2 regions of the Pseudarthrobacter sp. MOO14 genome follow, and region 1 is predicted to be linked to the other one. Evidence: riboswitches for the same ligand, from Rfam matches in the RefSeq annotation. Region 1 holds a riboswitch; the other holds the start of a gene.
What was found. A riboswitch is a leader RNA that binds a small molecule or an ion and turns the genes downstream of it on or off. The one in region 1 is predicted to bind thiamine pyrophosphate.
Positions count from the first base shown of each region.

Region 2: it holds a riboswitch for thiamine pyrophosphate, as region 1 does, so the genes downstream of both, AC4EEV_RS09780 (ECF transporter S component) here and thiC (phosphomethylpyrimidine synthase ThiC) in region 1, are expected to answer to the same signal.

Region 1 is NZ_CM177849.1:587,873-593,246, reverse strand. Features, by position in the region: gene ffh (signal recognition particle protein) at 1-563, shown strand, start outside; gene AC4EEV_RS02765 (alpha/beta hydrolase) at 606-1,340, shown strand; gene thiC (phosphomethylpyrimidine synthase ThiC) at 1,337-3,187, opposite strand; TPP riboswitch at 3,183-3,290, opposite strand; gene AC4EEV_RS02755 (amidohydrolase family protein) at 3,371-4,453, shown strand; gene AC4EEV_RS02750 (VOC family protein) at 4,554-5,374, shown strand, end outside.
Region 2 is NZ_CM177849.1:2,071,504-2,076,877, reverse strand. Features, by position in the region: gene AC4EEV_RS09805 (Na+/H+ antiporter subunit D) at 1-68, shown strand, start outside; gene AC4EEV_RS09800 (Na+/H+ antiporter subunit E) at 65-610, shown strand; gene AC4EEV_RS09795 (MrpF/PhaF family protein) at 607-885, shown strand; gene mnhG (monovalent cation/H(+) antiporter subunit G) at 875-1,288, shown strand; gene AC4EEV_RS09785 (DUF4235 domain-containing protein) at 1,289-1,552, opposite strand; TPP riboswitch at 1,772-1,912, shown strand; gene AC4EEV_RS09780 (ECF transporter S component) at 1,980-2,603, shown strand; gene AC4EEV_RS09775 (ABC transporter ATP-binding protein) at 2,603-4,150, shown strand; gene AC4EEV_RS09770 (energy-coupling factor transporter transmembrane component T family protein) at 4,147-4,947, shown strand; gene AC4EEV_RS09765 (UDP-N-acetylglucosamine 1-carboxyvinyltransferase) at 5,054-5,374, shown strand, end outside.

The sequences.
Region 1 (5,374 bases):
AGGACTTCCTCGCCCAAATGCAGCAGATCCGCAACATGGGCTCCATGAAGAAGATGCTCATGATGATGCCGGGCGCGCAGAACATCCGGCAGCAGCTGGAGCAGTTCGACGAGCGCGAAATCGACCGCGTCGAGGCAATCGTCCGGTCCATGACGCCGCACGAGCGCCTCGCCCCGAAGATCATCAACGGCTCCCGCCGGGCGCGCATCGCCCGCGGCTCCGGCGTCCACGTTTCCGAGGTCAACGGCCTGCTGGAACGCTTTGCGCAGGCCCAGAAGATGATGAAGAAGATGGCCCAGGGCGGCATGCCGGGAATGCCCGGGATGCCGGGTATGCCCGGTGCCGGTGGGGGTGCGCGCAAGAACGCCAAGAACGCGCCGAAGAAGAAGGCGAAGTCCGGCAATCCGGCCAAGGCTGCGCAGGAACGCAAGGAGGCCGAGGCCCGGCGCGCCAATGCGGGCAAGGCGCTGCCCACCGGTGCCGCGTTCGGCCAGCAGGGCGGCGACTTCGATCCGTCGCAGTTGAACCTCCCCAAGGGCTTCGACAAGTTCCTGGGCAAGTAGCGGTTCCCCACGGATGTCGGTGCCGTGGAATAGGGTTGGGTCATGTTCAAGCAGCGGGTAGTTTTCGTGCACGGCGCCGGTGCTTTCGGCGCCGCCGCGTGGCCCCGCCAGCACGGCATGGCGCTGTCCTTCGACGCCCTGTTCCTTCGCCGCCAGGGCTATGACGCCGTCGCGGAGCCGGTGGAATCATCATTTGCCGAGGACACTGCCATCGTGCTGCGGTCCCTGGCCGATGATGGCCGCGGCGCCGCCGGCGGACACGTGGTGGCGCACTCCCAGGGAGCCATTCCTGCCATGATGGCGGCCGTCGAACGCCCCGACCTCGTCTACTCCCTGACCCTGGTGGAACCGGCGTGCCTCTCCCTGACCGCGGAGCTGCCGGCCACGGCGGCACACATCAGCCTGATGAAGCCGCTTCTCGAGGTCCGCCACCAGCTCAGTGATGAGGACTTCCAACGGGAGTTCGTCCGGCGGGTCTATGCCACGGACCTGCAGCAGCCTGCCACCGCGGAGGAGAAACGGTCCGCGCGCCGGCTGCGGCTCCAAGTCCCGTCGTGGGAAGCGCCCCTGCATATTGTTCCCGGGGTCCCCACTCTGGTCCTGACCGGGGGCTGGGAGCCGCTGTACGAGGAGATTGCCGGTTACCTGCGGGAGACCGGTGCCCTGCACCGCGTTGCCGCGGGCGGGCACCGGCCCCATGATTCGGTGGAAGGCGACCGGACCATCAGGCAGTTCATCGGCGAGGTCAGCCGCAGCGAGCCGGCCCGGGCCTCCTAACTGCCGGCGGGCACCTGCAACTCCGGAAGGTAGACCTTGCCGCCGGCGGCCAGGAACTCCTGGCTCTTCGCCCGCATCCCCGACGCCGCCTCAGTGAGCGCCGCCTGCGCCTCAGCCGAGCCGTATTCATTCCGGATGTCCTGGCTGATCCGCATCGAGCAGAACTTGGGTCCGCACATGGAGCAGAAGTGCGCTGTCTTGGCGGGTTCGGCCGGCAACGTCTCATCGTGGAACGATTCCGCCGTCTCCGGGTCCAGCGACAGCGCGAACTGGTCGCGCCAGCGGAATTCGAACCGTGCCTTGGACAAAGCATCGTCCCGCTCGCGCGCCCCCGGGTGGCCCTTGGCCAGGTCCGCTGCATGGGCCGCAATCTTGTACGTGATGACGCCGGTCTTCACGTCGTCTTTGTTGGGCAGGCCCAGGTGTTCCTTGGGCGTGACGTAGCAGAGCATGGCGGTGCCGTACCGTGCGATTTCAGTGGCCCCGATTGCCGAGGTGATGTGGTCGTAGCCGGGCGCGACATCGGTCACCAGCGGACCGAGCGTGTAGAACGGCGCACCCTTGCACAGCTCCTGCTGCCGCTCCACGTTCTCCCGGACCAGGTGGAACGGCACGTGCCCTGGGCCTTCGACCATCACCTGGACGTCGTACTCCCACGCGCGCTGCGTCAGCTCGGCCAGCGTATCCAGTTCAGCGAACTGCGCCGCGTCGTTGGCGTCCGCCGTGGAGCCGGGCCGCAACCCGTCCCCCAGGGAGAACGCGACGTCGTACTTCGCGAAGATTTCGCAAAGTTCGTCAAAATGCGTGTACAGGAAGTTCTCCTGGTGGTGGGCCAGGCACCAGCCGGCCATAATGGAACCACCGCGCGAGACGATGCCCGTCACCCGGTTGGCGGTGAGCGGGACGTACCGCAGCAGGACACCGGCGTGGATGGTCATGTAGTCCACACCTTGCTCGCACTGCTCAATGACGGTGTCCCGGAAGATTTCCCAGGTCAGCGCGTTGGCTTCGCCGTTGACCTTTTCCAGTGCCTGGTAGATCGGAACCGTTCCGATCGGGACAGGGGAGTTGCGGATGATCCATTCCCTGGTGGTGTGGATGTCGTCCCCCGTGGACAGGTCCATCACCGTGTCGGCACCCCATTGGGTGGCCCACTGCAGCTTGTCCACCTCTTCGGCGATGGAGCTCGTCACGGCAGAATTACCGATGTTGGCGTTGATTTTCACCAGGAACGCCTTGCCGATGATCATGGGCTCGGACTCTGGGTGGTTGATGTTGTTCGGGATGATGGCCCGACCGGCGGCTACCTCGCTCCTGACCAGTTCCACGTCGCAGTTTTCCCGCAGCGCCACGAAACGCATTTCCTGCGTGATGGTGCCCTGCCGGGCGTAGTGCATCTGGGTCACCGTATGGCCGTCGACGGCGCGGCGGGGCACCGGCCGGGCGCCCTTCCACTCCGCGGAGGCAGCGCCCCGGCGCACGGCCGAGCGGCCGTCGTCGAGCAGGTTGCGTTCCCTGCCGGTGTAGGCCTCGGTGTCCCCGCGCGCCACGATCCATTCGGCACGGAAGGGCTCCAGGCCGCGGACGGGGTCGCTTCCCGGTCCGGCCGTCCGGTAGGTCCGGAAAGGTGCGTTCGGCTGCCCGTTGGGTGATGGCTCCAGCGCGATCTCGGTGACCGGGACCCGGATGCCGGAACCGGCGTCGTCGATGTAAGCCAGTGAATGCGACTTCAGCGACTGCGTCACCTGGACGTGGGATTCGCCACTGGATCCGGTGCCGGGACCGTTGGCCGCATCGGAACCGGACGGCACCAGGGCAGGGTTCAACTGGGTGTTTTGTGTACTCAAGGGAATACTCACTTCCTTCGCCGGCATTACCCGGACAGGTTCAACGGTCGCAGGCTGCGGCAGCCCGATCTCAGCCCCTGCAGGGGCACCCGTGTGGTCAGCAACGAAGCTACCACAGCCCTCCGGAAGCCCGTTGTAACAATCGATGATGCTAGCCTGACCGGGCAACGAAAGGATGCCCGGATGGCAGGAATAATTCACTTTCGCGGACCCGTCCTGGCTGCACCGGACAGCCTGCGGCAGGGACTCTGGTCCGTGGGCGGCAAGCTCACGTTCCGCCGGCCCGCACAGCCACCCGACCGGGTACTCGACGGCTGGGTACTGCCGGGCTTCGTGGACGCCCATTGCCATATCGGGCTGGGGCCGGCCGGTCCGGTGGAGGCCGCCGTAGCGCAGGAACAGGCGCTTGCGGACCTCAACGCCGGAACCCTCCTGGTCCGTGATGCGGGTTCGCCCGCCGATACGCGCTGGATGCAGGGCGGCGCGGACTTCCCGGTGTTGATCCGCGCCGGCCGGCACATTGCCCGGACCCGGCGTTACCTGCGCGGTTTCGCCCACGAGGTCGAACCCGAGGACCTCGTTGAGGCCGTGCGCAAGCAGGCCCGGGACGGGGACGGCTGGGTCAAACTGGTGGGGGACTGGATCGACCGGGGCGCCGGTGACCTGGCGCCGTCCTTTCCTGCCGCCGTCGTCCGCGACGCGGTCCAGGCTGCACACGACGAAGGTGCCCGGGTGACGGCCCACTGCTTCGCCGAAGACACCCTGGACCAGATGCTCGACGCCGGCATCGACTGCATCGAGCACGCCACCGGGCTGCTGCCACGGCACCTGCCCCGGTTCGCCGGGCAGGGCGTGCCGATCGTGCCCACCCTCATCAACATCGCCACCTTCCCGGACATTGCCGCCCAAGCGGAGCCGAAGTTTCCACGGTACGCAGCCCACATGCGGTCCCTCTGGGAGCGGAGGCTGGAGCGCGTGGCCGAGGCCCACGCAGCGGGGGTGCGCATCTTCGCCGGAACAGACGCCGGCAGCGTCATCGGCCACGGCAGCATCGCGGACGAAATCCTCGCCCTGCACGGTGCGGGCCTGCCGATGACTGCAGCACTGGATGCAGCGTGCTGGGCAGCCCGCCGCTGGCTCGGAGCGCACGGCCTGGAAGAAGGCGCACGCGCCGATGTGATCGTCTGTCGTGAGGATCCACGGGCGGTCCCGGAGACCATCGGCAGGCTGGAACACGTCGTGCTGGGCGGCCGCATTATCCGTTGACCCAACGTGGCGCCCGGGACTTGGAATAAATTGAAGCTTCAAGTAATTTTAAGAAGTGACAGGCCGCCATCGGGACGGCCGCCAATCCAAGGAGCCTCCAATGACCGCATCAGCCAACAGCCAGGACCTGCTTCCTGCCGACCTCGCCATGGGCACGGTGATGCTCAAAGTGGGGGACATGAAGGTCATGACCGACTACTACCAGCGCGCACTCGGCCTGGAGGTGGTGGCCGAGCAGGACGGCGGACTGTACCTCGGCCGCCTTGGCCGCCCCCTGGTGCACCTGGCCCCGGCCCCCGGGCTGAACCTGCCCGGCAGGGGAGAGGCCGGACTCTTCCACACCGCGCTGCTGTTTGAAGACCAGGCCTCCCTTGCCGCCACCATCGCCACCGCGGCCCAATGCGAGCCGATGTCCTTCACCGGCAGCGCCGACCACCTGGTCAGCGAAGCCTTCTACTTCACCGATCCGGAAGGCAACGGCATCGAACTGTACTGGGACCGGCCACGCAGCAGTTGGTCCTGGAACGGGACGGACGTGGTGATGGACAGCCTCGCCCTGCCCCCGCAGCGCTACCTGGAGCAGCACCTCACCGAGGAATCGCTTGAGGGCCAGCGCGTGACGGCCGCAGGCGTGGGGCACGTCCACCTCCAGGTGGGAGACGTCCAGACGGCGCGCGACTTCTACGTGGGCACCCTCGGTTTCGAAAAGACGGCGGGCTGGCACAGGCAGGCGTTGTTCGTTTCCGCCGGGCGGTACCACCACCACATGGCGATGAACGTCTGGAACAGCCGCGGGGCCGGCCCCCGCAAGGACACCCTTGGGCTGGGCGAAGTCCTCATCGAAGTTCCTTCAGGGGACGACGTCGGCGCCTTGGCTGACCGCCTCAAGGTCGCCGGAGTGACCGCGCACCACACCGGCGC
Region 2 (5,374 bases), 1.5 Mb from region 1:
CCTACATCCAGTCGGTCCTCGGCAGCAATACCGCCGTTCCGGCCACCGTGACGGGAGGAGGACGATGAGCCGCAAACGGATTTCGCTGCGGCAGGAGCTTCCCCTCCTGGTGTGGCTGGTGATCGTGTGGGGCGCCCTGTGGCAGGACTTCAGCCCCGGGAACCTGCTCTTCGGTGCCCTGCTGGCGGTAGGCGTTGCCAGGCTGTTCTACCTTCCGCCGGTGGAACTCAGCGGCCGGTTCAACATCCTGTACGCCGTGCCCTTCGCCTTTGCCTTCCTGGCGAAAGTGGTGGTCGCCAGCGGCCAGGTCCTGTACCTGGCCACCGTCCGCGGACCCAAGGTGACCAACGCCGTCGTCGCGGTGAAGCTCCGGAGCCACCAGGACCTGATCGTCACCGCCACCGGGCACGTGATCTCCCTGATTCCCGGCTCCCTGGTGGTGGAGGTGGACCGCCCGGCCTCCACCCTGTACCTGCACGCACTCAACATCACCTCCAAGCAGGACATCGAGGGCCTGCGGAACGAGGTCCGGTCCATCGAAGCGGGCCTGATCCGCATCATGGGTTCCGCCGAAGAACTTGAAGCCGTCCGAATGGAGGCGTCTGCATGATGCCTGTTGTCCTGGCGGTCACGGCCGTCATCTTCTCCCTCGCCGCGGGCGGGGCCATCATCAGGATTGCCCGCGGCCCTTCGCTGCTGGACCGGGTCCTTGCGGCCGATGTCCTGCTCGCCATCCTGGGCGGGGCCCTGTGCGTGGACATGGCCGTGAACCGGCACCTGAACAACCTGATGCTGGTGGTGGCCATCTCCATCATTGGGTTCATCGGGTCGGTCACGGTGGCCCGGTTCGTCGCCGACCGGAGGGTGAACCCCCATGAATCCTGACTTTTCCGGCGCGGACGCGTGGATCGACCTTGCCTCCGCGGTGTTCATGGTGGCGGGTGCGCTCCTGTCCCTGGGCGCCGCCATCGGGCTGCTCCGCTTCCCGGACCTGATGAGCCGCATGCACGCCGCCACCAAGCCGCAGGTCCTGGGCCTGTTCCTGCTGCTGGCAGCCATTGGGCTGCAGATGCGCAGCTGGTGGGTTTGGCCGGTCCTGGTGGTGGCCTGGATCTTCCAGCTGCTCACGGTGCCGGTGTCCGCGCACATGGTGGGCCGGGCCGGCTACCGCACCAAGCACCTGCACCGGGAGCTGCTCGCCGCCGATGAGCTTGAGGCCGTAGTGCAAAAAGCCGCCGCCGAGGCTGCCCTGACGGACAACCGCGACGACGGCGAAAACCGCCAGTAGCTAGACGATGTCCTGCGTCTTGGCGAAGCGGGTGATGGCGCGCTGGGTGCCCCGGTTGGCCAGGACCTGGATGATGGCGCTGACGGAGGCGGAGATCAGTGCGAAGGTCAAGGCCGACCGCAGGCTGGTGGGCACGTCCTCGCCCTTGCCGCTGGGCGGCTTCTGCCCGGTGGTCTTTTCCCAGATGGTGTTGACGAGCTTGGTGCCGACCAGGCCTGCGCCCAGGCTCACCGCGGTACCGAGCAGCTTGATGAAGAGGTTCATTCCTAGTACTCCTTGCGGGCGGAAAACGGACTGTCTCCAGCCTAGCCGTACACCCGGACCGGTCCGGGCAAGGGCATGGCCGGCATCCTCTCGGGCCCGCTGACGGCGGTCCGCGGTCACATCCGGTTCAACAGCCGGCATGGCCGCCGCCCAGCCCCCGCCAGGTGTAAACTTGACCACGCCCAAACCGGGCAGTATTTACACGCGAACATCAACATTCAAAAACGACAGGGGAGCGCCGCCGTCGGACAACCTGGCCATGCCGGGAACCGCAGGTGGGCGCTGAGAGTGCGGGACAGCCGCAGACCCTCGAACCTGATCCGGTTAGTACCGGCGCAAGGGAGTCGAGTTCTCAAAGTGTCCGGCCGGACCGGCAACAGTCCGCCAGCCGGAGCCACTTTCCCCTCCTGTTACCCAGGAGGATCACATGAGTACTGCTGCAATCAAGAAGACCACCAGTAAGTCCTGGCGCGTCGTCGACATCGTGGTGGCGGCCCTGGTGGCCATCGCCGGCGGAGTCATTTTCTGGGCCTGGGACCAGGGCGCCGCCGCCCTGTCGGCCCCCATGAACGCCGCCTACCCGCCCCTGACCGGGATCCTGGCCGGCGGCTGGATGATTCCCGGCGTGCTGGGAATGCTCATCATCCGCAAACCCGGAGCCGCCCTGTTCTGCGAAACCGTGGCCGCAACGGGCGAGCTCCTAATGGGTTCCCAGTATGGCGCCTCCGTCCTTTTCTCCGGTTTCATCCAGGGGTTGGGCGCGGAAATCATCTTCGCGGTCTTCGTCTACCGCAAGTTCAACCTGCCCGTCTCCCTCGTGGCGGGGGCGGCCGCGGGCTTCTTCTGCGGCCTGAATGACTCATTCGCACCGTGGGGCTGGAACATTGCCTACTCCGGGGCGGACAAGCTCGCCTATATCGTCCTGACCACGGTGTCCGGCGCGGTGCTGGCGGGCGCGTTGTCCTGGCTCGCCACCCGCGGCCTGGCCCGCACCGGGGTGCTGAGTTCCTTCGCGTCCCGCAAGGCTGCAACGGAGCCAGTTTTCTCCTGATGGCACCTTCCCAGGACGCCGCAGGAGGCGTGCGCCCTGCCGCCGTCACGGCCCGCGGCTGGGGCTGGCGGCATGCCGGCAGGGCCAAACCTGCCGTCCACGCCCTCGACCTGGATATCCGCCCCGGCGAGCGGGTACTCCTGCTCGGTCCCTCGGGTGCCGGGAAGTCGACGCTCCTGCATGCCCTCGCCGGGGTCCTGGGCGACATCAACGACGACGGCGAGGCCGGCGATGCGGACGAGTCCGGTTCGTTGCTGGTTGACGGCGCCCCGCCCCTCGAGCGTCGCGGCCGCTCCGGCCTGATGCAGCAGGACCCGGAGACGCAGGTGGTCCTCTCCCGGGTAGGGGACGACGTCGCCTTCGGCGCCGAGAACCTTGCCGTGCCCCGCGACGCCATCTGGGCGCGCGTGCACGAGGCGCTTGCCGACGTCGGACTGTCCCACCTCCCGCTGGACCACCCGACGTCGGCCCTCTCCGGCGGTCAGAAACAGCGCCTGGCGCTGGCGGGCATCCTGGCGATGCGTCCCGGGCTGATCCTGCTGGACGAGCCCACCGCCAACCTTGACCCGGACGGCGTCCTGGAGGTCCGGGACGCCGTGGCACGCTGCCTCGACAAGACCGGGGCCACTTTGGTGGTGGTGGAGCACCGGGTTTCCGTCTGGAAGGACCTGGTGGACCGGATCGTGGTCCTGCAGCCGGGCTCCGCCTCGGATCCCGCCGTGCTCCTGGACGGACCTCCGGACCGGGTGCTCAGCGAGGCCCGGGCCATGCTGACGGCGGCCGGAGTCTGGGTGCCGGGGTATGTGCCGGCCACCCGCCGCCGGTCCGGCATCCCGGCCGCCGTAACCGGCAACCTCCTGCTTGCAGCCGAAGACCTGGCGGTCTCCCGCGAGCGTCCCCGCCGCAAAGGCTTCCGGAAGATTCCGCCGGTTCCTGTCCAGGAGGGTGTTGCCGCGCAGGTCCGGGCCGGCCAGGCGCTGGCCGTCACCGGCCCGAACGGCGCCGGAAAATCAACGTTCGCACTGACCCTTGCCGGGCTCCTTGAACCGGTGTCCGGAAAGGTGTCGGCCGCCGTGGACCTTAGCCGCGGTGCCGGGATCGACCCCTACGCGTGGAAGGCAGAGCAGTTGATCTCACGGGTGGGCACCGTGTTCCAGGAACCGGAGCACCAGTTCGTGACGGGCAAGGTGTTGGACGAGCTGCTGTTCGGGCCGCGGCACCTGGGCCACGGCGAGGACCGGGTGGAGGAACTGCTGGAGCGGCTGCGGCTCACCCAGCTGGTGGACGCCAATCCCTACACATTGTCCGGCGGTGAGAAGCGTCGGCTGTCCGTGGCCACGGTCCTGGCCGCCAGCCCGCAGGTGCTGGTCCTGGACGAGCCGACGTTCGGGCAGGACGCCAACACCTGGGCGGAGCTGGCCTCGTTCCTCTCCGAACTCCTGGACGCCGGCACGGCCGTGGTGTCCGTGACCCACGACGCCGAATTCACCCGGGCTTTGGGCGGGGCCGAGCTGCGGATGGCCGCCACGGAACCGGTGGCGCCATGAGGCAGCAGCTGACCCTGGACGGCAACCGCGCCCTCCTTGCCCGGGCCAACCCGCTGAGCAAATTTGCCGCCGTCGTGATGATCACCGCGGTCCTGGCGCTGTCCATCGACTGGGTGTCCGCGTCCGTGGCGCTGGTCTTCGAACTGATCCTGTTTCCCCTGGCCGGCCTCACCGTGTCCCTGCTCTGGCAGCGGGGCTGGCCGCTGATCCTCGCCGCCGCCATCGGCGGCTGGAGCACGTCCATCCTGGCGCCGGACAGCGGGAGGATCCTGCTCGACGCCGGCATCTGGACCATGAGCGAAGGCTCCCTCCAGCTGGGCATCGGCTTCCTGCTGCGGGGCTTCGCGATCGCCCTTCCGGCGGTGCTCCTGATGAGCTGCACCGATCCGACGGACCTTGCCGATGCGCTGGCACAGAAGGCGCGCCTGCCGCACCGGTTCGTCCTGGGAACCCTGGCGGCGATGCGCCTGGTGGGGCTCATGGCCGAGGAATGGCAGACCATCGGGATGGCCCGGCGTGCCCGCGGCGTGGGGTCGCGCGGCAACGTGGTCCAGCGGGTGAAGGCGACCCTGGGCCAAAGTTTCGGGCTCCTGGTGCAGGCGATCCGCCGCGCGTCGAGGCTTGCCGTGACCATGGAAGCGCGGGGTTTCGGCGGCGGGCAGCGAACCTGGGCCCGCGAATCGACGTTCAGTGTGCTGGACCTGTGGGTGGTAGGCGGTGGCGTCCTGATCGCCGGGTGCGCCCTCGGTGCGGCGCTTGCCGCGGGCCGTTGGAACATGGTGTGGCTGGGCAGCTAGCAGGGTTACCTGCCGGTACTATCGCATGTAGCGGGTAGGTCACCCCGGATACTCCCTCGGATGGCCATACCGCGACCTTCTATCTCATTTATGATATATTCGCGTCATGACTCAGGAGACCGCCGGCCACGTCGCCGCCATGTTGAGGAACGCCCGGACTGAGAAGGGCTGGACCCAAGGCCAGTTGGCTTCCGAACTCGGAACCAGCCAAAGCGCCGTCGCCCGGATGGAACAAGGCAAGCAGAACCTCAGCCTCAAGATGATCCAGCGGCTGGAGACCATCTTCGACCGGAGCATCGTCAACGTGGGCAAGCCCAGGATGACGCACCTGCGGGTGGAGGGCGGCCGCACCCTCTCCGGCGCGGTGGATGTCAACAGCAGCAAGAACGCCGGCGTGGCGCTGCTGTGCGCCAGCCTGATCAACCGG